DNA from 3 places in the Serratia marcescens subsp. marcescens ATCC 13880 genome. Region 1 is predicted to be linked to each of the others. Evidence: predicted binding sites of a transcription regulator. Region 1 holds the regulator's gene; each other region holds the start of a gene.
The links. Region 1 encodes CRP, which controls carbon source genes, mostly activating them, when cyclic AMP is high. Its sites were predicted from a motif close to ATGTGANNNNNNTCACAT; they were not measured.
Positions count from the first base shown of each region.

Region 2: J0F90_RS03980 (PTS sugar transporter subunit IIB) is a predicted target of CRP. The motif match lies at 3,051-3,068, and genes of this name have one in related genera.
Region 3: rbsD (D-ribose pyranase) is a predicted target of CRP. The motif match lies at 3,034-3,051, and genes of this name have one in related genera.

Region 1 is NZ_CP071238.1:4,740,526-4,748,687, reverse strand. It holds gene J0F90_RS22770 (helicase HerA-like domain-containing protein) at 1-109, shown strand, start outside; gene J0F90_RS22765 (aminodeoxychorismate synthase component II) at 182-757, shown strand; gene argD (bifunctional acetylornithine/succinyldiaminopimelate transaminase) at 889-2,106, shown strand; gene J0F90_RS22755 (YccS/YhfK family putative transporter) at 2,147-4,225, opposite strand; gene crp (cAMP-activated global transcriptional regulator CRP) at 4,276-4,908, opposite strand; gene J0F90_RS22745 (OsmC family protein) at 5,291-5,698, shown strand; gene J0F90_RS22740 (phosphoribulokinase) at 5,737-6,606, opposite strand; gene J0F90_RS22735 (YheU family protein) at 6,758-6,991, opposite strand; gene J0F90_RS22730 (hydrolase) at 6,988-7,968, opposite strand; gene J0F90_RS22725 (LysE family translocator) at 8,087-8,162, shown strand, end outside.
Region 2 is NZ_CP071238.1:863,024-871,185, reverse strand. It holds gene J0F90_RS03990 (glycoside hydrolase family 1 protein) at 1-1,096, opposite strand, end outside; gene chbC (PTS N,N'-diacetylchitobiose transporter subunit IIC) at 1,140-2,501, opposite strand; gene J0F90_RS03980 (PTS sugar transporter subunit IIB) at 2,514-2,831, opposite strand; gene J0F90_RS03975 (LysR family transcriptional regulator) at 3,249-4,142, opposite strand; gene J0F90_RS03970 (SDR family NAD(P)-dependent oxidoreductase) at 4,312-5,049, shown strand; gene J0F90_RS03965 (aldo/keto reductase) at 5,062-6,033, shown strand; gene J0F90_RS03960 (NHL repeat-containing protein) at 6,064-7,056, shown strand; gene mutS (DNA mismatch repair protein MutS) at 7,368-8,162, shown strand, end outside.
Region 3 is NZ_CP071238.1:5,071,841-5,080,002, forward strand. It holds gene rbsB (ribose ABC transporter substrate-binding protein RbsB) at 1-18, opposite strand, end outside; gene rbsC (ribose ABC transporter permease) at 43-1,011, opposite strand; gene rbsA (ribose ABC transporter ATP-binding protein RbsA) at 1,018-2,523, opposite strand; gene rbsD (D-ribose pyranase) at 2,531-2,950, opposite strand; gene kup (low affinity potassium transporter Kup) at 3,121-4,989, opposite strand; gene ravA (ATPase RavA) at 5,273-6,781, shown strand; gene viaA (ATPase RavA stimulator ViaA) at 6,784-8,162, shown strand, end outside.

The DNA of each region.
Region 1 (8,162 bases):
CAAACGCGACGGCATCGTCCAGACTGCCGCCAAGAGCATGGCGCGCGATCTCGGCCGCCAGATCCTGCGTGGCGTGCTGGGCTCGATCACCGGCGGCCGAAAAAAGTAAGCGGAAATTATCGTCGGCAGCGGCGGGTTAAATCAGTACACTGTGGCGGCATTTTTCTCTGCCGGACCTAACATGCTGCTGCTGATCGATAACTACGACTCCTTTACCTATAACCTTTACCAGTACTTCTGCGAATTGGGCGCCGAGGTGATGGTGAAGCGCAACGATGAGCTGCAGCTGGCCGATATCGAGCGGCTGGCGCCGCAGCATCTGGTGATTTCCCCTGGCCCCTGCACCCCGAACGAAGCGGGCATCTCGCTGGCCGCCATTCGTCATTTCGCCGGCAAACTGCCGATCCTCGGCGTGTGCCTGGGGCACCAGGCGCTGGGGCAGGCGTTCGGCGCCGAGGTGGTGCGCGCCCGCGCGGTGATGCACGGCAAAACTTCGGCGATTCGCCATCTGGGCGTCGGCGTGTTTCGCGGCCTGAACGATCCGCTGACCGTGACCCGCTATCACTCGCTGGTGCTGAAAGCCGATACGCTGCCGGACTGTTTTGAAGTGACCGCCTGGAGCGAACGCGACGGCGTGCGCGACGAGATTATGGGCATCCGCCACCGCACGCTGGCGTTGGAAGGGGTGCAGTTCCATCCGGAAAGCGTGCTCAGCGAGCAGGGCCATCAGCTGCTGGATAACTTCCTCAACCGTTAATCCCGATGCGTTTTTTTCGCTCGTCAGGCGTTTTGCGTTTGCGCTTGATTGGTTTTTTATGCATATTTCGTGATTATGTTTTCAATCTAATATTACGATAGCGCTGAAAAACCTTCAGGGTGGAGCCGAAAATGACTGAAAAATCCGCAGTGAGCCGCAGCACCTTTGACCAGGTGATCCTGCCTGTTTATGCACCGGCCCAGTTTGTGCCGGTGCGCGGCCAAGGCAGCCGAGTCTGGGATCAGCAGGGAAAAGAGTACATCGATTTTTCCGGCGGCATCGCGGTGACAGCGCTGGGGCACTGCCATCCGGCGCTGGTCGAGGCGCTCAAACGCCAGGGCGCAACCCTGTGGCATACCAGCAATGTCTTCACTAATGAACCGGCGCTGCGCCTGGCGAGCAAACTGATCGACGCCACCTTCGCCGACCGGGTGTTCTTCGCCAACTCCGGCGCAGAGGCCAACGAAGCGGCGTTCAAACTGGCGCGTCATTACGCTATCACCCGCCACAGCCCGTACAAAACCAAAATCATCGCCTTCTATAACGCGTTTCACGGCCGCACGCTGTTCACCGTGTCGGTGGGCGGGCAGGCCAAATACTCCGATGGGTTCGGGCCGAAGCCGGCCGACATCGTGCACGTGCCGTTCAACGATCTGGCGGCGGTGAAAGCGGTGATGGACGACCATACCTGCGCGGTGGTAATGGAGCCGATTCAGGGCGAGGGCGGCATTACGCCGGTCGACGCCGGCTTCCTCAAAGGCGTGCGCGAGCTGTGCGACCAGCATCAGGCGCTGCTGGTGTTCGACGAAGTGCAAAGCGGCATGGGGCGCAGCGGCAAACTGTTCGCCTATATGCATTATGGCGTGACGCCGGACATTCTCACCACCGCCAAGGCGTTGGGCGGCGGTTTCCCGGTCAGCGCCATGCTGACCACCGAAGAGATTGCGTCGGTGATGCAGGTGGGCACTCACGGCACCACCTACGGCGGCAACCCGCTGGCCTGCGCGGTGGCGGAGGCGGCGTTGGATGTGATCAATACGCCGGAAGTGCTGAGCGGCATCGAACAGCGCCACGCGCTGTATGTGCAGGCTTTGCAGGATATCGGCGATAAATACGGTATTTTCACCGCCATTCGCGGCATGGGGTTACTGATCGGCGCCGAACTGACGCCGCATTATCACGGCAAAGCGCGCGATTTCCTCACCGCCGCCGCCGCGCGTGGGCTGATGATCCTCAACGCCGGGCCGAACGTGATCCGTTTCGCGCCGTCGCTGGTGGTGGAGCTGCAGGATATCGAGGCCGGCATGGCGCTGTTCGAGCTGGCGGTGCAGGATGTGATCAACGCCTGAAGCCCGTGCGGCGCATAACGGGGCGCGGCATGCCGCGCCCTTATTGATCGCGCAGTTTGCGCTTGAGCCAGATGCCGTGGTGCGGGCGCTGGCGCCAGGCCAGCGACGAAATGGTATGCATCACGTTCAGGTGCGACAGGATGCGCCGCAAATGACGTTCCATCTCGGTGACGGGCATCTCCGGATGCAGATCCGGCGGCTGCATGATGCCGCTGTTGCCGCTGCTCGGGCCGTCGTATTCCAACCGCTGCTGGCAGCTTTGCAGCGCGATTTCACAGGTTTGCAGATAGGCTTCCGCCAGTTTCGGCGTCAGCATGTAGTGCTCGCGCGCCAGAATGGTCATGGCGTTCAGGTGTTCGACGATGAACTGGCTATGAGTGACCCACAGCCGCATGTCCGCCAGATAATTCGACGCGAACCCCGGCTCCTGCATCGCCTGATTGAGCGAGGTGAACAGCGCGTTGTGCGCCTGGTTGACCTGCATGCGGGTATAGGCCAATGCGGTGGCGTCCGGTTCCGGTTGCTTCAGCATCAGCCGCAGCGCGGTTTGATCGTGTTCCAGCGCCTGATGGGCATTCTTGCGCAGCAGCCCGCTTTGCCACTGCGGCCACAGCCAAATGGTGCCGCCGAACGCCAGCACGCAGCCTATCAGCGTATCGATCAGGCGCGGTACCAGAAAATGCGAGCCGTTCAGCGCCAGCAGCTGCAGGGTGTAAACCGCCGTGACCGTAAAGCCAATCACCGACAGCCCGTAGTTCTTGCGCGAAACCAGGTAGGCCAGCAGGGTGATCACCAGCATGATGCTCAGCGTTTCTCCCTCCGGCAGCTGCAGCTGCAGCAGCCCGGCCGCCAGCAACAGTCCGGCAATCGTGCCCAGCGCACGGTGCTGAATACGCACCCGGGTGGCGTTATACCCGTTTTGGCTCACCAGCATGATGGTGAGCAGGATCCAGTATGGCTTCGGCAGGTTGAAGACCGCACCCAGGCTGCTGCCGACCGCCAGCGTCACCCCCAGCCGCGCGGCGTTGCGCAGGGCGGTGGATTTGAACGACAGATAGCTGGCCAGCGCCGGCCAAAACGGCAGGCGGTGCTGGCCGGGCATCAGGTCGCGGCGGTACAGCGGATGCTGGGTGCGCAGCAGGCGGGCGATGCGGCTGAAGTGGTAATAACAAAACTGGCCGACCGGGTTATCGGGATGCTGCGCCGCCATTTTTTCCAGCGCCGCCAGTTCGTGGCTCATGGAGAAGCGCTTCGAATGCTGATGGTAGAGGATATCGTGCGCCACCACGCGCAGCCGGCCGGCGATCACCAGTGCATTGCGGCGAATGATCGCTTCGGCCTGGCTCTGCTCCACCAGTTTTTGCACTTCCTCCGGCAAATGCAGGCTGACGGTGATGTGCTCCTGCAGATCCATCGCCACCTGAAAGGCGCGCTGCAGGCGCTTTTGTTCGAGGTTGTTGGCGTGCGGCAGGAAATTGAGCTGTTGGTACAAAAGGCTGATCAGATCCATCACCTTTTGCTGGCGCACCAGCAGCGGCGGCAGCGCGGTTTGCGGATCGGTGTGCTGGGTCAGAAGTGAGTATTTGGCTTCGAAATAGTCCGCCAGCTCCAGGTAGAGCTGGCTCAGCGTCTCGCGCATCGGCTGCTCTTTCCACAGCTTGAACCAGAACCAGGTGAATAAGCCGTACCAGACGGTGCCGATCGCGTACAGCAGCGGCGCCTGCCAGAGAGGCACCGTGCCGGCCGTGCTGAGAGCGAAAATGGCGGCCACCAGCGCCGCCGGCAATAGCCGGGCGTGCAGCGGGCTGATTTCACCGGTGACGCCGAGCAGCAGCGCCAGGCCCAGCATCAGCGCCGGCAGCGGTACGTGCCACAGCAGCGCCTGTTGCAACAGCACGCTGCTGAAGGCGAACAGCGAGCCGCCGACGATCAGCCGTTTAAAGAAGCGCTTATGCGGCGTGTCCAGACCGGCGATATTGCAGCAGGCGGGCACCAGAGAGAACATCAGGCCGAGCTGCAGCTGGCCTATCAGCAGGCCGAACAGCACCGGCAGGCACAACACCAGCGTTTGTCGCAGTGCGTAGTTGATTTCCGGGTGGTAGATCAGGCGGCGCCACATGGCAGAGAGCAGATAAAAAAACGGCGCAGATTGCGCCGTTTCTTCGGAGATTAACGGGTGCCGTAGACGACAATGGTTTTGCCGTGGGCGGAAATCAGGTTTTGATCTTCCAGCATTTTCAGAATACGGCCAACGGTTTCACGCGAGCAGCCGACGATCTGGCCGATCTCCTGACGGGTGATCTTGATCTGCATGCCGTCCGGGTGAGTCATGGCGTCGGGTTGCTTCGCCAGATTCAGCAGGGTTTGCGCGATGCGGCCGGTCACGTCCAGGAAGGCGAGGTTGCCCACTTTTTCGGAGGTGACCTGCAGGCGGCTCGCCATTTGGGCGGACAGACGCATCAGGATGTCCGGGTTCACCTGGATCAGTTGGCGGAATTTCTTGTAGGAAATTTCGGCCACTTCACAGGCGGTTTTCGCGCGAACCCAGGCGCTGCGCTCCTGGCCTTCTTCGAACAATCCGAGCTCGCCGATGAAATCCCCCTGGTTGAGGTAGGACAGGATCATCTCTTTACCTTCTTCATCCTTGATCAGCACCGCGACGGAGCCTTTCACGATGTAGTAAAGCGTTTCGGCCTTTTCACCTTGGTGAATCAGCGTACTCTTCGATGGATATTTGTGGATATGGCAATGAGACAGGAACCATTCGAGAGTAGGGTCTGTTTGCGGTTTGCCGAGAACCATTCGCTGTTATCCTCTGTTGTTATCGCTGCCTTGTGTCACAGGGGTCAGAGTTCCCTGTAAAACCCGCCTGTAGCCGCAGTCATGAGCGAGGGCTACCGGCAAGTTTTGAGGCGTGTCATAAAAATACGCTGTCGCTCTAGCATATTAACTTGCCGTAAGCGCTGCAAGCTACATTCTGTTAACATACCGGTAAAGGAGCCTTTCTCTGGGCGTTTCCCTGAAATACAGTGTCCCGGAAAGATTTATTGCGGCTCTGTTTGTAGCACAGAGTAAGGCGGGTGTCTCGTGTTGTCTCGCTTCAGCATGATTAGCATCAGGTTACGTTGCCTGTTTCTATGCGAAAGCGTACTCTGATTTTAAGAAATCAACCGGAGTGACCAGAATGCAGGCAAGAGTTAAATGGGTGGAAGGGTTAACGTTTTTGGGTGAATCGGCCTCCGGCCATCAGGTGCTGATGGACGGCAACGCCGGTGATAAAGCGCCCAGCCCGATGGAGATGGTGCTGATGTCGGTGGGCGGCTGCAGCGCGATCGACGTGGTCTCCATCCTGCAAAAAGGGCGCAACGACGTGCGCGACTGCGAGGTGAAGCTGACCTCCGAGCGCCGCGAAGAAGCCCCGCGCTTGTTCACCCATATCAACCTGCACTTCATCGTTACCGGCCAGGATCTGACCGACAAAATCGTCGAGCGAGCGGTGAACCTGTCGGCGGAGAAGTACTGCTCGGTGGCGCTGATGCTCAACAAGGCCGCCACGGTGACCCACAGCTTCGAGATCCGCCAGCCGGCGTAATCGAGACGGAGCGCGGCTCGGCGCCGCGCTCAACGCGCTTATTCGATTTTCTTGCCTTCCAGCAGCCGCTGCACCAGCGGCGCCATGATCAGCTCCATCGCCAGCCCCATTTTGCCGCCCGGCACCACTAACGTATTGATGTGCGAGATAAACGAGCCCTGCAGCATCGCCAGCAAGTAGGGGAAGTCGATCTGGTCCAGGCCGCGGAAGTGGATCACCACGAAGCTTTCATCCAGTGAGGGAATGGCCTTGGCGGCGAACGGGTTGGAGGTGTCCACCGTCGGCACGCGCTGGAAGTTGATGTGGGTGCGCGAGAATTGCGGCGTAATGTAGTTGATGTAGTCTTCCATCGAGCGCACCACCGAATCCATCACCGCTTCGCGGGAGTGGCCGCGTTCGCCGGTATCGCGGATCAGCTTCTGGATCCACTCCAGGTTGACGATCGGCACCACGCCGACCAGCAGATCGACGTGTTTGGCCACGTCATGGTGCTCGGTGACCACGCCGCCGTGCAGCCCCTCGTAGAACAGCACGTCGGTCGGCGCCGGCAGCGGCTCCCACGGGGTGAAGGTGCCCGGCACCTGATTGTAGGGCACCGCTTCGTCGTAGGTGTGCAGGTACTTGCGCGAACGGCCGGTGCCGTTTTTGCCGTACTCGATAAAGCTCTGCTGCAGCAGGCCGAAGTCGTTGGCCTCGGGGCCGAAATAGCTGATGTGTCTGCCCAGATCGCGCGCCTTGCGGATCGCCGCGTCCATTTCCGGCCGGGTATAGCGGTGGAAGCTGTCGCCCTCCAGCTCGGCGGCGCGAATGTTGAGCTGCTGGAAGATTTTGCGGAACGCCACGCTGGTGGTGGTGGTGCCGGCGCCGCTGGAACCGGTCACCGCGATAACGGGATGTTTGGCAGACATGGTGGTTGTCACTCCGTGTTGAATGCGCCGGCGTCAGGGGATTATTGTGGCTCTTGTTGACGCTCTCTATGTCAGGAAAAAATGGCGCGCGCTGGTTTGCAATGTCCCATTGTTACCTGATTTTTTCCGTCAGTCATAGAACCGGGCGCCACTAAATTTCTTCCTGCCCGGCGCGGAACTGGCCGCGCGGCATGATGTTGACGCTCTCGTGCAGTTCCGACCACACCAGCACCACTTCGCCGTTTTTCAGCTGGCGGCGCACGTCCTCCACCTTCTGCTCCAGCGATCGTTCGTGCTCACCGTAATCGGTGCCTTCGCGCAGCACAAAGGATTCGATCAGGCTGTTCAGGGTGTCGGTTGCCAGTTCTTGCCAGGGAATAATCACGTCGGAATGTCCAGATAAGGGGAAAGCCAGGCCGGAATGCGATGCTCCAGCCACATGTGCGGTTTTTTCAGCGTGCCGCCGACGAAGCCGACGTGGCCGCCGAACTCAGTCAGCTGATATTCGATATTGCGCGGCAGGCCGGCGACGTCGGGGATCACCTCAGGGGTCATGAAAGGGTCGTCCTGCGCATGGATGATCAGCAGCGGCGTCTGGATGGACGGCAACAGCGGCAGGGCGCTGCAGCGGCGATAATAGTCGGTGGCGTCGCTGAAGCCGTGAATGCGCGAGGTGATGGCATCGTCGAACTCGCGGATGCGCCGCAAACCGTTCAGCTGTGATAGCTTGAGCGGCAGGGTGTCCGGATAGTGCAACAGCTTGCGGGTGGCGTTTTGTTTCAGCTGCCCCAGCAGGTAGCGCTGATAAACGCGGGAGAAGCCTTGCTCCATGCGGTAGGCGCAGGGTTCCAGCATCAGCGGCGCCGAGACCACCACCGCCGCCTGCAGCAGGCTGTCGGCGCCTTGCTGCGCCAGATAGCAGGCCAGCATGTTGCCGCCGAGCGAAACGCCTACCGCCGCGGTTGGCACTTCGCCGTAGCGGTCGCGCAGCCAGCGCAGAAAGAAGCGCGCGTCTTCGGTTTCGCCGGAGTGATAGATGCGCTGTTTGCGGTTGGGCACGCCGCTGCAGCCGCGAAAGTGCATCACCACGCCCAGCCAGCCGCGATCGCGCCAGGCGTTGAGCAGGCCATGCGCGTAGGGGCTGTAGAAGCTGCCCTCCAGGCCGTGGAACAGCACCGCGCGCGGTTTGTCGCGCGCCTGCGCCGGATCCTCGCTCCAGGCGAGATCGACGAAATCGCCGTCGGGCAATTCCAGCCGTTGCCAATGCGGTTTCAATAACACGCGGCGGCGCACCAGCCGCGGCAACAGCGTTTGCAGGTGCGGGTTACTGGCCCCGGTCAGAGGGCGAAAGGTGTTAGGCATAGGCTGAGTAAAATGTTGTGGGCGGCTATTGTGAGATCCCTAGCGCACTGTTAGCTTCAATACCAAGAATTAACAATGATACTGCAAAAAAGCGCCTTGGGTGAGGAGCACCCGTGCCATGGAACCGAGTTTATTCCTTTCGATGCTGGGCTTCCTGTGGGTCGCGGCCATCACGCCTGGCCCCAATAATCTGC
Region 2 (8,162 bases), 1.2 Mb from region 1:
CATTTTCCGAAATATAACAGGGCAGATTGCCGTAGTTCTCTTTCAGATCCATCAGGATGTCGTACAGCCCCTTCTCGTAGATCTCCCAGCCGCGGTGCGGATTGATTTTGCGGCCCGGCATTGCATAGTAACTGAACAAATCCTCCGGCGATGCGATCGGCCCCTCGGCGCGCCGTCCCGCTTTCGCCTGCACCCTGCGCGGCTGGTAATAGTTGACGCCAAGGATATCCACCACGCCGCCTTCGATCAGCTGCGCGTCCTGCGGTTCGCAGTAGGGCATCAGCCCATGTCGTTCCAACAGGTGCAGCAATGCGGCCGGGTAACGCCCTTTGGCGACCGGATCGAGGAAACTGCGGTTGAGCAGCAGATCGGCGTCGTGTGCGGCCTGCCGATCCTCCGGCGCGTCGGAGCGCGGATAGGTCGGGCTCAGATTTAGAATGATGCCGATGCTCCCCGGCAGCCCCCGCGCTCTGAAACGCCGCACCGCCATGGCGTGCGCCAGCACGCTGTGATACGCCACGGTGACCGCCCGTTTGAAGTCCACCACGCAAGGGTAGTGCAGGTCATTCAGGTAACCGGCTTCCACCGGCACGATCGGCTCGTTGAAGGTGAACCAGTGGGTGACCCGATCGCCAAACAGGCCGAAACAGGTATCGGCGTAACGCGCATAGGCTTCGACCACCGCCCGGCTTTCCCAACCGCCGCGCTGTTGCATGCACAGCGGCATATCGAAGTGATAGAGATTGATAAACGGGGTGATGCCCTGCGCCAGCAGCTCGTCGATCATCGCGTTATAGAACGCCACCGCCTGCGGGTTCACTTCACCGTCGCCGTCCGGGATCAGCCGCGACCACGAGATCGAGGTTCTGAAAGTATTATGGCCCAGCGTTTTGAGCAGCCCGATATCGGTGCGGAAATGGTCATAAAAGGTCGAGGCCTCGGTCGGCCCCACCCGTCCGTGAAAGCGCTCGGGCGCGATCTCGTACCAATAGTCGAAGATGTTGCGACTCTTGCCGTCCCGCGCGGCCGCCCCTTCAGACTGCGGCGCGGAGGTGGCGCTGCCCCACCAGAACCCGTCGGCAAATTGATATTCCATACTCGCGTCCCTCGCGGGGCGGCCGCACCGCCCCGTTCCACAGTTAGAATTTCAGCGCCTTGGCGATGTCTTCTTCGCTTTCCGTCGCCGCGTCGATCTGGCTCTGCGCCTTGTTGGAGATCGCCACGAACGGCAGATAGATCACGGTGGCGACCGCCAGGTTGAACAGGCTCAGCAACATGGCCATGATGCTGCCGTTGGTGTTGAAGAACGCCCCCAGGCCGACCGGCATGGTCCAGGGCGCGATGTTGGTGATCGGCGGGATCAGCCCGGAGTAGTAGGCCAGGGAGGTGATAATGGTCAGCACCGGCTGCACCAGAATGAACGGAATAAACATCACCGGGTTCATGATCACCGGCAAACCGAACAGAATCGGTTCGTTAATCTGGAAGATGCCGGATGGCGTCGCCAGTTTGGCGACCTGGCGGTAATCTTCGCGGCGCGAGGCGATGAAGATGGCGATGATCAAGCCCAGCGTCGAGCCGGTGCCGCCGAGGTAGATGTAGGAATCGACGAACGGTTTCGCCCACATGTGGAACTCTTTTCCGGCGGCTACCGCCGCTTCGACCGAACCGTATTTGTTGTACAGCTCCACGTTTTCCAGCGCGAACGGCGTCATGATGCCGCTGTCCAGCGCCGCCAGCGCCATGGAGCCGTGCACCCCAAAGAACCACAGCAGCGAGGAGAACAGCACGTACACCCAGCCCACCACGCTGCCCATCTTGGCCAGCGGCGCCGAAATGCCGTCCATGATGATCTGGTGAAAGTTGGTGCCCCAGTGCGCCAGCGCGAACGCCACAAGCCCCATGATGGAGAGGATGATGAAACCGGGGATCAGCGCCGAGAAGGAACGCGACACCGAGGCCGGCACGCTGTCCGGCAGGCTAATCACCCAGTTGCGCCGCACGATGAAGGCAAACATCTCGGCCACCGCCAGCCCGATCACCATACCGGAAATGATGTTGGCGCCGCCCAACCAGTTGGCCCCCACCGCATAGGCCTCGCCGACATTGAACGGCGTGACGGTCATAAAGGCCGCCACCGCCAGCAGCGCCGAAGCGAGCGGATCGACCTTGCGCTCTTCCGCCAACGCCATGCTGATAAAGAACGGCGTCATCAGGGACATGATCCCCAGCGTGCCGTTGTAAACGCTGCCGCCGATGCTCTTCAGACTATTCAGCGTCTCTATGGTAGAGGCATCTAACCTTACGCCCAGAGAATAGAAGAACGATCCTTCGCCGAAGCTCAGAAACACGTTGTTGATCAACACGAACATCGCCCCGGTCAAGGTCAGCGGCATCAGGCGGATAAAGCCATTCTTGATGGCGTTGACGTGGGGCTGCTTACCGATTTTTACGGCGAAAGGCAGGATAACCTTCTCGAGCGAGGCAATGAGGGTATTCACGGCGGCCTCCTGTTATTGATTGGCTTTCTTGATGGCGGCCACCGCGGCCTTCAGCACGCCCAGCCCATCGACCTTGCCGTACAGCAGCGGATCGATGACCTCAACGGGTTTATTGGGCAGCTGTTTTTGCACTTCCGGCAAGGTGTAGGCGATCTGCGGCCCCAGCAGGATCAGATCCGCTTCAACGCCCTTCTCTGCGGCCAACGCTTCCGGATAGGCGGCGATGATCACCGGCACTTCATATTTTTCGGCCTGCGCCTTCATTTTTGATACCAACAGGGAAGTGGACATACCGGCAGAACAAAACAGATAGATTTTTTTCTTTTCCATACCAAGCACCTCAGATAATCAAAAAAACCCCGTGTTATTTGTATGCCAGATGCAATCACGATTGCTTCACGCACATTCCTTATGAAAATTTCCGTCACGTTGCCCTGGTTACGGACAGTATACGGAGCATGAAAAACGGATCGGTAAGCCAGGAGGAGACATAACCGTCTCTCATTGACCTGATGGATTGACCCCCTTCACATTTCGCACAAAAAAATAGTGTGACCAGGCTCTCAAATAACCGATAAAAACTCGGAATATTCGCAATAAATACTCAAATAGCAATTATAAACAGCAAGTTATGAACTCGCTGAGAATTTAAGGGGTTATTTGCGCCTGAACAAACGGCGAGGGAATAAAAATAGTTCAAGCTTGATTCGGCTGCTGCCAGCCGAACGCGAGAGCCGGTGAAGAGGATTAGGTGGGCAGACGCAGCAACTCGATCACCGTGCTCAGCGCCACGGAATGATTCCTGCGGTTAGGATAATAGAGGTAAAAACCGGTAAACGGCGCGCACCAGTCGGTCAACACCCGCCGCAGCCGCCCGCTCGCCAGGTGTTCTTCTACTTCTTGTTCGATGGCGAAAGCGATGCCGACGTGCGCCAGCGCCGCCTGCACCATCATCCTGCCGTCATCGAGTATCAACGGGCTGTTAACCGCCACGGAAAACCGCTGCTCGCCCTGCTGAAATGCCCATTTGTAGCGCTCGCCCGATGAGGCCTTACGCCAACCGATGCAGCGGTGCTGCAGCAAATCCTGCGGGTGCGTCGGCTCGCCGTGCCGTTGAAAATAATCCGGCGTGGCGACGATGGCGAAACGCAGATCCGGCGTCAGACGCACCGCGCGCATATCGTTGTGCAGATCCTCGCCGAGCCTAATGCCGGCGTCAAAGCCCTGCTCGACAATGTTGGCGAACCCCTCGTCCGCCACCACTTCCAGCGTAATGCCGGGGTACTCGCAGGCCAACCGCCCCAGATGCGGCACGATGGCGAGCTCGATGGCCGAACGCGGCGCGTTGATGCGCACCAGGCCTCGCGGCCCTGCGCGAAACGCATTCAGGCTCTCCAGCGCGGCGTCGATGTCGGTAAAAGCCGGCACCAACTGTGCCAGCAGATGCTCTCCGGCCTCCGTCGGCGAAACGTTGCGGGTGGTGCGATTCAGCAGGCGAATGCCCACCTGCGCTTCCAATTCGCGCAGGGTGTGGGTGAGCGTCGGCGGCGTCACGCCCAATCGGGCGGCGGCGCGGCGGAAGCTGCGTTCACTGGCGATAGCCACAAAGGCCGCCAGGCCGGACAGTTCAGGTTTTTTCATGCTATTGATATAAATTATCTAATAGTGAGATGAATTTTTAGCGGATAGTTATCCGTCATCTAACAACATAGCATTGCGATCGACCCCATTACCAGGTATCGATACGATGATTAATGCTACAGCTCCAACTCATGAAACGCCGCGCCGTCTGGCGGGCAAAGTCGTACTGGTGAGCGGCGGCGGCACCGGCATCGGCCGCGCCGCCGCGCTGGCCTATGCCCGCGAAGGCGCCAAAGTCGCGCTGGCCGGCCGACGCGCGGCGGAAATCGAAGCCACGGCGCGCGACATCGCGCTGGCCGGCGGCGACGCCCTGCCCATCGTGGCCGACGTCTCCGAGGAAGACGATATCCGCCAACTGATCGCCACGGTGACCGCCCATTACGGCCGGCTCGACGTCGCCTTCAACAACGCCGGCATCATCGGCAACTTCGCCCCCATCACCGAACAGAGCAGCGAGGATTTTGACCGGGTAATCGCCATTAACCTCAGAGGCGTCTGGCTGGCGATGAAATACGAGATTGAAACCTTTCTGGCTCAGCGCTCGGGCGGCGTGATCATCAACACCTCCTCCTGGCTGACCCACGGCGCGCTGGCCGGCTCATCCAGCTACTCCGCCAGCAAGGGCGCGCTCGATGCGATGATCCGCGCAGTGGCGCTCGAATACAGCGGCCAGGGCATCCGCGTCAACAACATCAACCCCGGCATCATCGACACGCCGATGGCGCGCAGCAGCGTGGCTGACAGCGCGGCCTTCGCGCCCTTTATCGCCCACACGCCCGCCGGCCGCCTGGGCGAATCGGAAGACATCGGCGATGTGGCGCTGTGGCTGGCGACGGACGAAGCCCGCTTCATCACCGGCCAAAGCCTGCTGGTGGACGGCGGTTACACCATCGCCGGCATGCGTTGAGGAGACGAGGCCATGAACTACGTTCGGCTTGGCGACAGTGGCCTGAAAGTGTCTCGCCTCTGCCTGGGTTGCATGACCTACGGCGATCCGGCCTGGCGGCCCTGGGTGCTGAAGGAAGACGAAGCACGCCCCTTTATCCGCGAGGCGCTGGAAGCGGGCATCAATTTTTTCGATACCGCCAACATTTACTCCGGCGGAGAAAGCGAGCGCATTCTCGGCCGCGCGCTGAAGGCGTTTGCCCGCCGTGAAGACGTGGTGATCGCTACCAAGGCCTATTTTCCAATTGACGCGCAGCCGAACAGCCGGGGGCTCTCGCGCAAGCACCTGCTGCACAGCGTCGATGCCTCCTTGCAGCGGCTGGGAACGGATTACCTCGATCTGTTCGTGCTGCACCGCTTCGACACCGAAACGCCGCTCGAAGAAACCGCCGACACCCTCGACGGCCTGGTGCGGGCGGGCAAAATCCGCTATCTCGGCGCCTCCTCGCTGCACGCCTGGCGCCTGATGAAAATGCTGGCCGTTCAACGTCAGCACCGCCTGGCGCCGTTTATTTCGCTGCAAAGCCAATACAACCTGGTGACGCGTGAAGATGAAGAGGAACTGATCCCGCTGTGCCTGGAGGAGGGGCTTGGTCTGACGCCCTGGTCGCCGCTGGCCCGCGGCGTGCTGGCCGGCTCCGGCAGCGGCGGCACGCTGCGCGCCGCCACCGACGAGCAGGCGCCCCGTTGGTACGGCGGCAGAAACGAGGTTGAACGCACCGTCGCGGCGGTCGCGGAGGTGGCGGCCGCGCGCGGCGTTCCACCGGCGCAAATCGCGCTGGCCTGGCTGTTGGCCAAACCCGGCGTGGCGTCGCCGCTGGTGGGCATGTCCAAGCCGCACCATCTGCAAGATGCGCTGGCGGCGCTCGAGCTCAGGCTATCACCGGAAGACGTGGCCGCGCTGGAGGCGCCAATGGCGCACGCTGCCCGCCCTGAGCGCTGGTAGCCCCCCTTTCCCCCATTCCCGGAGATAAACATGTCATACGCTGTTACCGCGCGAGCGGCGTTGCTCGCCCTCGCTGCCGCATTCACCCTTAGCGCTCCGGCGCAGGCCGCCGCCAGCGCAGACTGCACAGAAAGCAGCATGACGCTGCCGCCTGGCGCGCTTTACCCCAACGGCATCGCCCGCGCGACGGACGGTACGCTGTATGTCGGCCTGATCACCAGCGGCAACGTGCTGCGCAAGCGGCCGGGTCAAGCGTGGGAAACCTTTTTCCCCGGCGCCGACACGGTGTTCGCCTCAAACGCGCTACGGCTGGACGAACGGCGCGGGCTGCTGTGGGGCAATTCGCCGGACTTTCTCTCCGGCGGCAAAACGCGCGCCAACCGCATCTATGCGCTGAACGTCGCGGATGGCACGCTCAACCGCAGCCTGGCGCTGCCGGCGGGAGAAATGGGCAACGATATCGTGCTCGGCGCAGACGGTACGGTGTATGTGACGGAAACCCGCGGCGGCGGCATCCTGCGCCTGCGGCCAGGCGAAGCGGCATTCCGTACGCTATATCAGGATCCGCAACTAGCGGCCCCCAGCGGGCTGGGGGCCGCCGGGATCGTGCTGCTCGACGACCGGCTGATGGCAGTCGCCAATTTCGGCACAGGTAAGCTCTACACCCTCAGTTATAACGCTCCAAAGCCGCAGCTGACGGAAATGCGGCTGCCGCGCCTGATTGAAAACCCGGACGGGATGGGATTGGCGCCGGACGGCGCGCTGATTGTGCTGGAGAACGGGATCCAAAGCGGGCAGGGGCGGATCCTGCGGATCCCGTCTCCCAAGGCGGCAGGCACGCACCGGATTGAGGTCTTGCGCGAAGGCATGGAATCGCCGGTCAACCTCACTATCACTCCGCAAGGCTGCGCCTTCGTCAGCGAGTCGCGCATCCGCCACCGCCTGCTGCCCGGCCATGAAACCGAAGTGCCCGACAGTTTCCGCCTCTATCAACTGCCCTTGCCTCTCACCGCCGCAAAATAAACTCTACGCCGCCTCAACGGGCGGCGACACTTGCGTTGTTGCCCGCAGGCGAACGACAATCTCGCTTCGTTGCAAACCGGCCTTGCGCAGCACTTCCCATTTTTACCTGTGACAGCCGATTGCCCGCTGGGCTAGTATAAGCGTCTGTGCAAACCTCGGGTTTGAGCGCGCCATTTGGCGTTTTGATGATTTGATTTACGCCGCCCGCCAAGCGCTGAATGGGGCGACGCCTGCTGAAACAATGTGATAGCGAATGACGACAATGAAAATCACAGTTCCCTTTACATTCAATGGATTGGAAAAATAATCGCATGAATAGCACCGATAAACTCGATTCGCACACGCCGATGATGCAGCAGTACCTGCGCCTCAAGGCCCAGCATCCTGAAATCCTGCTGTTCTACCGCATGGGCGACTTCTACGAGCTATTTTACGACGACGCCAAGCGCGCTTCTCAACTGCTGGATATCTCGCTGACCAAACGCGGCGCCTCGGCGGGCGAGCCGATCCCGATGGCCGGCGTGCCGCACCACGCGGTGGAGAACTACCTGGCCAAGCTGGTGCAGCTCGGCGAATCCGTCGCCATCTGCGAGCAGATCGGCGATCCGGCCACCAGTAAAGGGCCGGTCGAGCGCAAAGTGGTGCGCATCGTCACCCCCGGCACCATCACCGACGAAGCGCTGCTGCAAGAGCGCCAGGACAACCTGCTGGCGGCGATCTGGCAGGACGCGCGCGGCTTCGGCTACGCTACGCTGGACGTTAGCTCCGGCCGCTTCCGCGTCGCCGAGCCGCAGGATCTGGAAACCATGGCCGCCGAGCTGCAGCGCACCAATCCGGCCGAGCTGCTCTATCCGGAAACCTTTGAACACATGGCGCTGATCGAACAGCGCCACGGCCTGCGCCGCCGCCCGCTGTGGGAATTCGAGCTGGAGACAGCGCGTCAGCAGCTCAACCTGCAGTTCGGCACCCGCGACTTGACCGGCTTCGGCGTCGAACAGGCGCACCAGGCGCTGCGCGCCGCCGGCTGCCTGCTGCAGTACGTCAAAGATACCCAACGCACTTCGCTGCCGCACATTCGCGGCATCACCATGGAACGCCAGCAGGAC
Region 3 (8,162 bases), 330 kb from region 1:
CAGTTTTTTCATTTTCATCATCGTGATTCCTGTAGGGGGAGGTTACTTGTTGCTTTTGTTATCTACCAGAACCGCCAGCAGTATCACCACTGCCTTCACGATCATTTGGTAGTAGGAAGAAACACCCAATAAATTCAGGCCGTTGTTCAGGAAGCCGAGGATCAGCGCCCCGATCAGCGTGCCGACGATGCGCCCCTTGCCGCCGGCCAGGCTGGTGCCGCCCAGCACCACGGCGGCGATGGCGTCCAGCTCATAGCCGGTGCCGGCGGTTGGCTGCGCCGACGACAGGCGCGCCACTTCGATTACCCCAGCCAACGCCGCCAGCAGGCCGCACAGCGAGTAGACGATAATCTTCACTTTATCGACGCTGATGCCGGACAGACGGGTCGCCGCTTCGTTGCCGCCCAGGGCATAAATATAGCGGCCCAGGCGCGTATGGTGCAGCATATACCAGGCGGCGATGAACACGATCGCCATGATCCAGATCGGCGTAGGCACGCCCAGCGGACGGCCGATGCCGAACCAGCCGAAGGTGTCGGCCACATCGGTGAAACCGGTGTTGATCGGGCTGCCGTTGGTGTACACCATGGTGACGCCGCGCAGCAACAGCATCATCACCAGCGTGGCGATAAAGGCCTGCACTTTGCCTTTGGCGACGAGCACTCCGGTGCAGGCGCCAACCGCGGCGCCCAGCGCCAGTGCCGCCGCCACCGCCACCAGCGCGTTGACCTCAAAGCCGACGATCGACGCCGCCACCGCGCCGGTCAGGGCCAACAGCGATCCTACCGACAGATCGATGCCGGACGTGAGGATCACCAGCGTCATCCCCACCGCCATGATGGCGTTCACCGAAGTCTGCTGCAGAATATTGAACAGGTTGTTCAGGGTGAAGAAGTTCGGGCTCATGGAAGAGACCACGGCGATCAGCACCAGCAGCGCAATCAACGACTTCTGCTCTAACAGCCACTCTTTACTGAACCAGCGCTTAGCTGCGATAGTCTGGGAACTCATATCTGATTACTCCTGCTTTACGCCGTATTGCTTGCCGACGGCTGCCGCCATCAACGCTTCCTGGGTGGCCTGTTCAATCGGGAACTCGCCGCTGAGATGCCCTTCGTGCATCACCAGAATGCGATCGCTCATGCCCATCACCTCCGGCATTTCCGAAGACACCAGAATGATGCTCAGCCCTTCCTGTTTGAACTGGTTGATTAACTGATAGATCTCTTTTTTGGCGCCGACGTCGACGCCGCGCGTCGGCTCATCGAGGATCAGCACCTTCGGCCGGGTCATCAGGCCGCGGGCGATCGCCACTTTCTGCTGATTGCCGCCGGAAAGCAGACCGATCGGCTGCTCCATCGACGGCGTTTTGATATTGAACAGGCGGATGAAGTCCCCCACCGCCTGCCGCTCGTCGGCCTGCTTCAGGCTGCCGTCGGCGCGGCTGAAGTAGCGCAGCGCGGTCAGCGACATGTTTTCCTTCACCGACATGCCCAGCACCAGGCCGTCGCGCTTGCGGTCTTCCGAGATATAGACAATGCCGTTCGCCAACCCATCCTGCGGCGAATGGGTGACCACCTCGCGGCCGTCCAGGCTGACGGTACCGGCCTTGCGCGGCGCGGCACCATACAGGATCTTCATCAATTCGGTGCGCCCGGCGCCCATCAGCCCGGCCACGCCGAGGATCTCGCCGCGATACAGCGTAAAGCTGACGTCTTCAACGCCGGGGCCGGAAAGGTGGCTGACGTCCAGCCGCTTTTCCCCGCGCGGCAAATCAAGGCGCGGGTATTGTTCTTCCAGCTTGCGGCCGACCATCATCTCAATCAGCGAATCTTCCTGCAGCTCGCTCACCGGCCGCTCGGCGATAAACTGCCCGTCGCGAAATACCGTCACGTCGTCGCAGATTTCAAAAATCTCTTTCAGGCGGTGCGAGATATACACGATGCCGCGCCCTTCGGCCTTCAGCTCGTTGATCACCTTGAACAGCGAGGCGGTTTCGGTATCGGTCAGCGCATCGGTCGGTTCGTCCATGATGATCACTTTCGATTCGAAGCTCAGCACCTTGGCGATCTCCACCATCTGCTGATCGCCGATCGACAGCTCGCCCACCAGCCGATGGCTGCTGTAGCGCAGGTTGAGGCGCGCCAGCAAGCGATCGGCCTCGGCGTACATGCGCTTCCAGTCAAGGCGGCCGAAACGGTTGACGAACTCGCGGCCGAGGAAGATGTTTTCCGCAATCGTCAGTTGCGGGATCAGGTTCAGCTCCTGATGGATAATGCCGATGCCCGCTTCCTGCGAATCCTTGGGCCCGTTGAATACCACCTCTTTACCGAGAAAATACTGACTGCCGGCGTCTTTCTGGTAGATGCCGGTCAGCACTTTCATCATGGTGGACTTCCCGGCGCCGTTTTCCCCCACCAGCGCCATCACCTTGCCGGGATAGACGCTGAGGGCGGCGCCAGAAAGCGCCTTCACGCCGGGAAAGGCTTTATCAATCCCTTTCAGTTGCAGTAAAGGTTGCATACGCGCCTCAGAAAGTTACGCCGGCGCACAGGATCACGTTCGCGTAAGGCGAACACTCCCCGCTGCGAATCACCGCCCGGCTGTGCTCGGTTTGCGCTTTAAACGCCTGATGACTGATATAGCGCACGCTGATGGTGTTACCCTGGCGTTGGCCCAGTGCAGTCAGTTCCGCCAGCAGCGCCTCGTGGAGCGACGGATTCTGTTTCACGATCTCTTCCGCCAGAATGGCGCTTTCTACCTGCATCTCTTGCGTGACCGCCGCGAACACCTGCATGAAGGTCGGCACGCCCTGCGTCAGCGCCAGATCGATGCGCTGCGTTTCCGCCGGTATCGGCAGGCCCGCGTCGCACAGAGTGAGCTGGTCGGTATGCCCCAGCCGGGCAATCACGGCAGACACGTCGGAATTCAGTAATACGCCTTTTTTCATCTTCTCACTCCGCTAGCGAAACGTTTCGCTCTTTGAGGGAGTTTAAAAAAACGGCAGGGGAAGGCAACCGGGACAATGCAGAAGTGTGATCGTTATCGAAACGTTTCGTTCGCACACGGACAAAGCGCAAACAAAAGGGGCTCAGCCATGCTGAGCCCCTGTCAGGCGGATTAGATCTCGACCTGCGTGCCGAGTTCGATGACCCGGTTCGGCGGAATTTCGAACTGATCCGGCGCGCGCAGCGCATTGCGGCTCAGAGCGACGAACAGTTTGCCGCGCAGGTAGAGGTACCATGGCCGCTTGGTGAGGATCAGCGATTCATGGGACATGAAGAACGACGTCTCCGACATGCGGCACGGCAACCCTTCCAGCCCGCAGCGGTGGAACACTTCCTCGACGTTCGGCGTTTCACGCCAGCCGTAGCTGGCCACCACCCGCCAGAAGGTCGGCGACAGCTGCTCGATGGTTACCCGGCGCACGTTGTGCACGTAAGGCGCATCCTCGGTGCGCAGCGTCAGCAGCACCACACGCTCGTGCAGCACCTTGTTGTGCTTCAGGTTGTGCAGCAGCGCAAAAGGAATGACGTTGGTGGCGCGCGACAAGAACACCGCGGTACCCGGCACCCGCACCGGCGGCGATTTCTCCAGCGAGGCGATCATCGCCTCCAGCGAGTTGCCGTGCTCATGCAGGCGGCGCAGCAGGCGGAAGCGCTCGCTCTTCCAGGTGGTCATAATGATGAACATCACCAGCGCCAAGGTCAGCGGCAGCCAGCCGCCGGAGAACAGCTTCAGGGCGTTGGCGGAAAACATCGGCACGTCGATGATCAGCAAGATGGTCACGATGCCGATCGCCAGGAAGCGATTCCAGTGCCAGTTATTGATCGCCACCGAGGTGACCAGAATGCTGGTCAACACCATGGTGCCGGTGACGGCGATGCCGTACGCCGCCGCCAGGTTGCTGGAGTGCTCAAAGCCGATGATCACCAGCACCACCGAGATGTACAGCGTCCAGTTGATCACCGGAATGTAGATCTGGCCGGATTCCATTTCCGAAGTGTGAATGATGCGCATCGGCGACAGATAGCCCAGGCGCACCGCCTGGCGAGTCAGCGAGAAGACGCCGGAAATCACCGCCTGCGAAGCGATCACCGTCGCCAGGGTCGCCAGAATCAGCAGCGGGATCAGCGCCCAATCGGGCGCCAGCAGGAAGAACGGGTTTTTGATCGCCTCAGGATTTTTCAGCAGCAGCGCCCCCTGGCCGAAGTAGTTGAGCACCAGCGAAGGCAGCACCACGGTGAACCAGGCCAGACGGATCGGGAACTTGCCGAAGTGCCCCATATCGGCATACAGCGCCTCGACGCCGGTGATCGACAACACCACCGCCCCCAGAGCGAAGAACGACACCTTCTTATATTCCATGAAGAAATTGAGCGCCCATTTGGGATTCAGCGCCTGCAGCACTTCCGGGTTCGAAATGATGCTGCGCGCGCCCAGCACCGCCAACACGATGAACCACAGCAGCATTACCGGGGCGAACAGCTTGCCGACGCTGCCGGTGCCGTGCTTTTGGATAACGAACAGCAGCGTCAGCACCAGAATGGAGAGCGGCACGATATAGGCGTCAAGCGCAGGCGCGGCGATTTCCAACCCCTCTATCGCCGACATCACCGAGATCGCCGGGGTGATCACCACCTCGCCATAGAAGAAGCTGCCGCCGATCAGGCCCAGTATCACCAACACCGCAGTGGTGCGCGCCGAGGTATTGCGCCCGGCCAGCGACATCAGCGTCAGAATGCCGCCCTCGCCGGCGTTGTCCGCGCGCATCACGTAGGTGAGATATTTGAGGGAAACGATCACGATCAACATCCAGAAAATCAGCGACAGGAAGCCGAAAACCACGTCTGGACGAACATCGAAGCCGTAATGGCCGGAGAAACACTCTCTCAACGTATAGAGAGGGCTGGTGCCGATATCACCGTAGACCACGCCGATGGCAGCCAAGGTTACCGCCGATAAGGACTGCTTATGCTCTGCGCTCATAATTCGTTTCTTTATCAGAACATCCGTTAGCGATGCATCCGCATCAGGCAAAATACGGGCTCAAAGATCCGTCACGCCCACCAGAAAGCCGCACAGTATGCACCATTTATACCGCTTGCCTACCCTTATATCAGAGCCGAAAAATAAACAAAATGTGAACCGAATATCCGGCTTAACTTAGAAAAATATTACTAATCAACAGGCTATACCACTAAAAATAATGGTGGTTTATCATCGGATTATCGACCAAGATTGGCTAACTCTCGGACAATGCGACAATTATATGACGCCATCATCCCTTCTGGCAGAACGAATTTCCCGCCTCAGCAACGCGCTGGAGAGCGGTCTTTATGAGCGGCAAGAGGCAATCCGTCTGTGCCTGCTGGCGGCGCTGAGCGGCGAAAGCGTATTCCTGCTCGGCCCGCCCGGCATCGCCAAGAGCCTGATCGCGCGCCGGCTGAAGTTTGCCTTCCGCAACGCCCGCTCCTTTGAATACCTGATGACGCGTTTTTCCACGCCGGAAGAGGTCTTCGGCCCGCTATCTATTCAGGCGCTGAAAGATGAGGGGCGCTATCAGCGTCTGACCGCCGGCTATCTGCCGGAAGCGGAGATCGTGTTTCTGGACGAGATCTGGAAGGCCGGCCCGGCGATCCTCAACACCCTGCTGACGGCGATCAACGAACGCCGTTTTCGCAACGGCAACAGCGAAGAACCGATCCCGCTGCGCCTGCTGGTCACCGCCTCCAACGAACTGCCCGAAGCGGACAACAGCCTCGAAGCTTTATATGACCGCATGCTGATCCGTCTGTGGCTGGACAAGGTGCAGGATAAACAGAATTTCCGCTCGCTGCTGGTCAACCGCCAGAGCGAAAGCCAAAACCCGGTGCCGGCGGCGCTGAGCATCAGCGACGAAGAGTTTCTGCAGTGGCAATCGCAGATCGACAAAGTCGCGCTGCCGGAAGCCTGTTTTGAGCTGATCTTCCAGCTGCGCCAGCGGCTGGATGCGCTGGAGCAGGCGCCTTACGTCTCCGATCGGCGCTGGAAAAAAGCCCTGCGTCTGCTGCAGGCCTGCGCCTTCTTCAGCGGGCGCGATGCCATCGCCCCGCTCGACCTGATGCTATTGAAAGACTGCCTGTGGCACGATCTCACCTCGCTGAAGCTGCTGCAACAGCAGATCGATCAGTTGCTGACCGAGTCGGCCTATCAGCAGCAGTCGATGCTGATCCAGTTGCAACAGATCCACACCCGCTGGCTGCAGGACCAGCAGCAGCAAAGCGATCGGCAGGCCATCAGCCTGGTGAAAAAAGGCGGCATGTTCAGCCGCAAACCGCAATACGCGCCGGCCACGCCGTTCGCCGTCGGCACCCTTACCCTGCTGTTGCAAAAGCCGCTGCAGCTGCATGACATTCAGGTCAACCATCTGAGCATCGAAAGCAGCGCGCTGGACAACTGGCTGCAAAAAGGCGGCGACGTGCGCGCCAAGCTAAATGGCATCGGCTTCGCGCAGCCGATCGATTTGGACGTGGACGATCAACTGCACCTCACGGTGTTGGACGTCAGCCGCCAGCCGTCATTGCTGGCGCTGCCGGGCAAACAGGCCACCGCCACGCCGCAAGCGCTGCTGGATGAAATGGACGGATTGGCCCAGCGCCTGGCGGAGCAACGCCGCGCCTTCAGCCAACATCAGCCCTGTCTGTTCACGCCCGCCGCCGGCCTGGCCAAGATCGAAGCCAGTTTGCTGCAGGTCGCGGAACAGGTTAAACAGCAACAGCAGCAAATGCGCGGCCAGTAACCATGCTCAGTCTGGAGACGCTCGATCTGCTGCTGGCGATCACCGAAGGCGAGATGATCGAGGAGATGATCGTCGGCATGCTGGCCGCGCCGCAGCTGTCGGTATTCTTTAAAAAGTTTCCGGCCCTTCGCCGGGCGCTGGATCGCGATCTGCCGCGTTGGAAGCTGCAGCTTAAGGAACGTCTGCAGGAGGCGATGGTGCCGCCGGCGCTGGCGCAGGAATTTTACCGCTACCAACAGTGCCAGTTGGAGAACAACACCCAGTTTTATCACAACCTCAACGACACGATGGAACTGCTGCGCCAGCTGGTCTCGCCGTTTTATGAACAGGCGCGCGCGCTGGTGGACGCCGCCGATCTGCCCAATCACCCGCTTGACGACAGCTTTCAAACCCTGTTTCTGCAGCGCTGGCGCATCAGCCTGACGCTGCAAGCCACCATGCTGCACCACCAGTTGCTGGAACAAGAGCGCGAGCAGCTGATGGCGGAGCTGCAGGAGCGCCTGGCGCTGAGCGGCGCGCTGGAGCCGCTGCTGTCGGAAAATGACACCGCCGCCGGCAGGCTGTGGGATATGAGCAAAGGCCAGCTGCAGCGTGGCGATTACCAGCGGCTGGTGGAGTACGGCAACTTTTTGCAGCAGCAGCCGGAGCTGAAAAAGCTGGCGCAACAGCTGGGCCGCAGCTATCAGGCCAAGGCGGTGCAGCAACAGGACGCGCAGCCGGAGCCGTTCAGGGTCATGGTGCAGGTGCCGGCCACGCTGCCGGAAGAAGTGAGCGGCATTCATCAGAGCGACGACATCCTGCGCCTGCTGCCGCCGGAGCTGGCGACACTGGGGATTGAAGAGCTGGAATTCGAGTTCTACCGCCGCCTGTTGGAAAAGCGGCTGCTGAGCTACCGTCTGCAGGGCGACGTCTGGCAGGAACAGATCCTGATCCGCCAGGTCACTCACCAGCAGCAGGATCAACAGCCGCGCGGGCCGTTTATCGTCTGCGTGGACACCTCCGGATCGATGGGCGGTTTCAACGAACAGTGCGCCAAGGCCTTCTGTCTGGCGCTGCTGCGCATTGCGCTGGCGGACAACCGCCGCTGCTACATCATGCTGTTCGCCAACCAGATCGTACATTACGAACTCACCGCCGCCAGCGGCATTGAGCAGGCGGTGCGTTTTCTCGGCCAGCAGTTTCGCGGCGGCACCGATCTGGCGGCCTGCCTGAACGCCACCGTCACCAAAATGGCGGAGAGCGGCTGGTTCGATGCCGATGCGGTGATCATTTCTGATTTTATCGCCCAGCGGTTGCCGGAGGAGGTAATAAAGAAGGTGAAACAGCAGCAACAAAGCCACCAGCAACGTTTTCACGCGGTGGCGATGTCCGCCTATGGCAA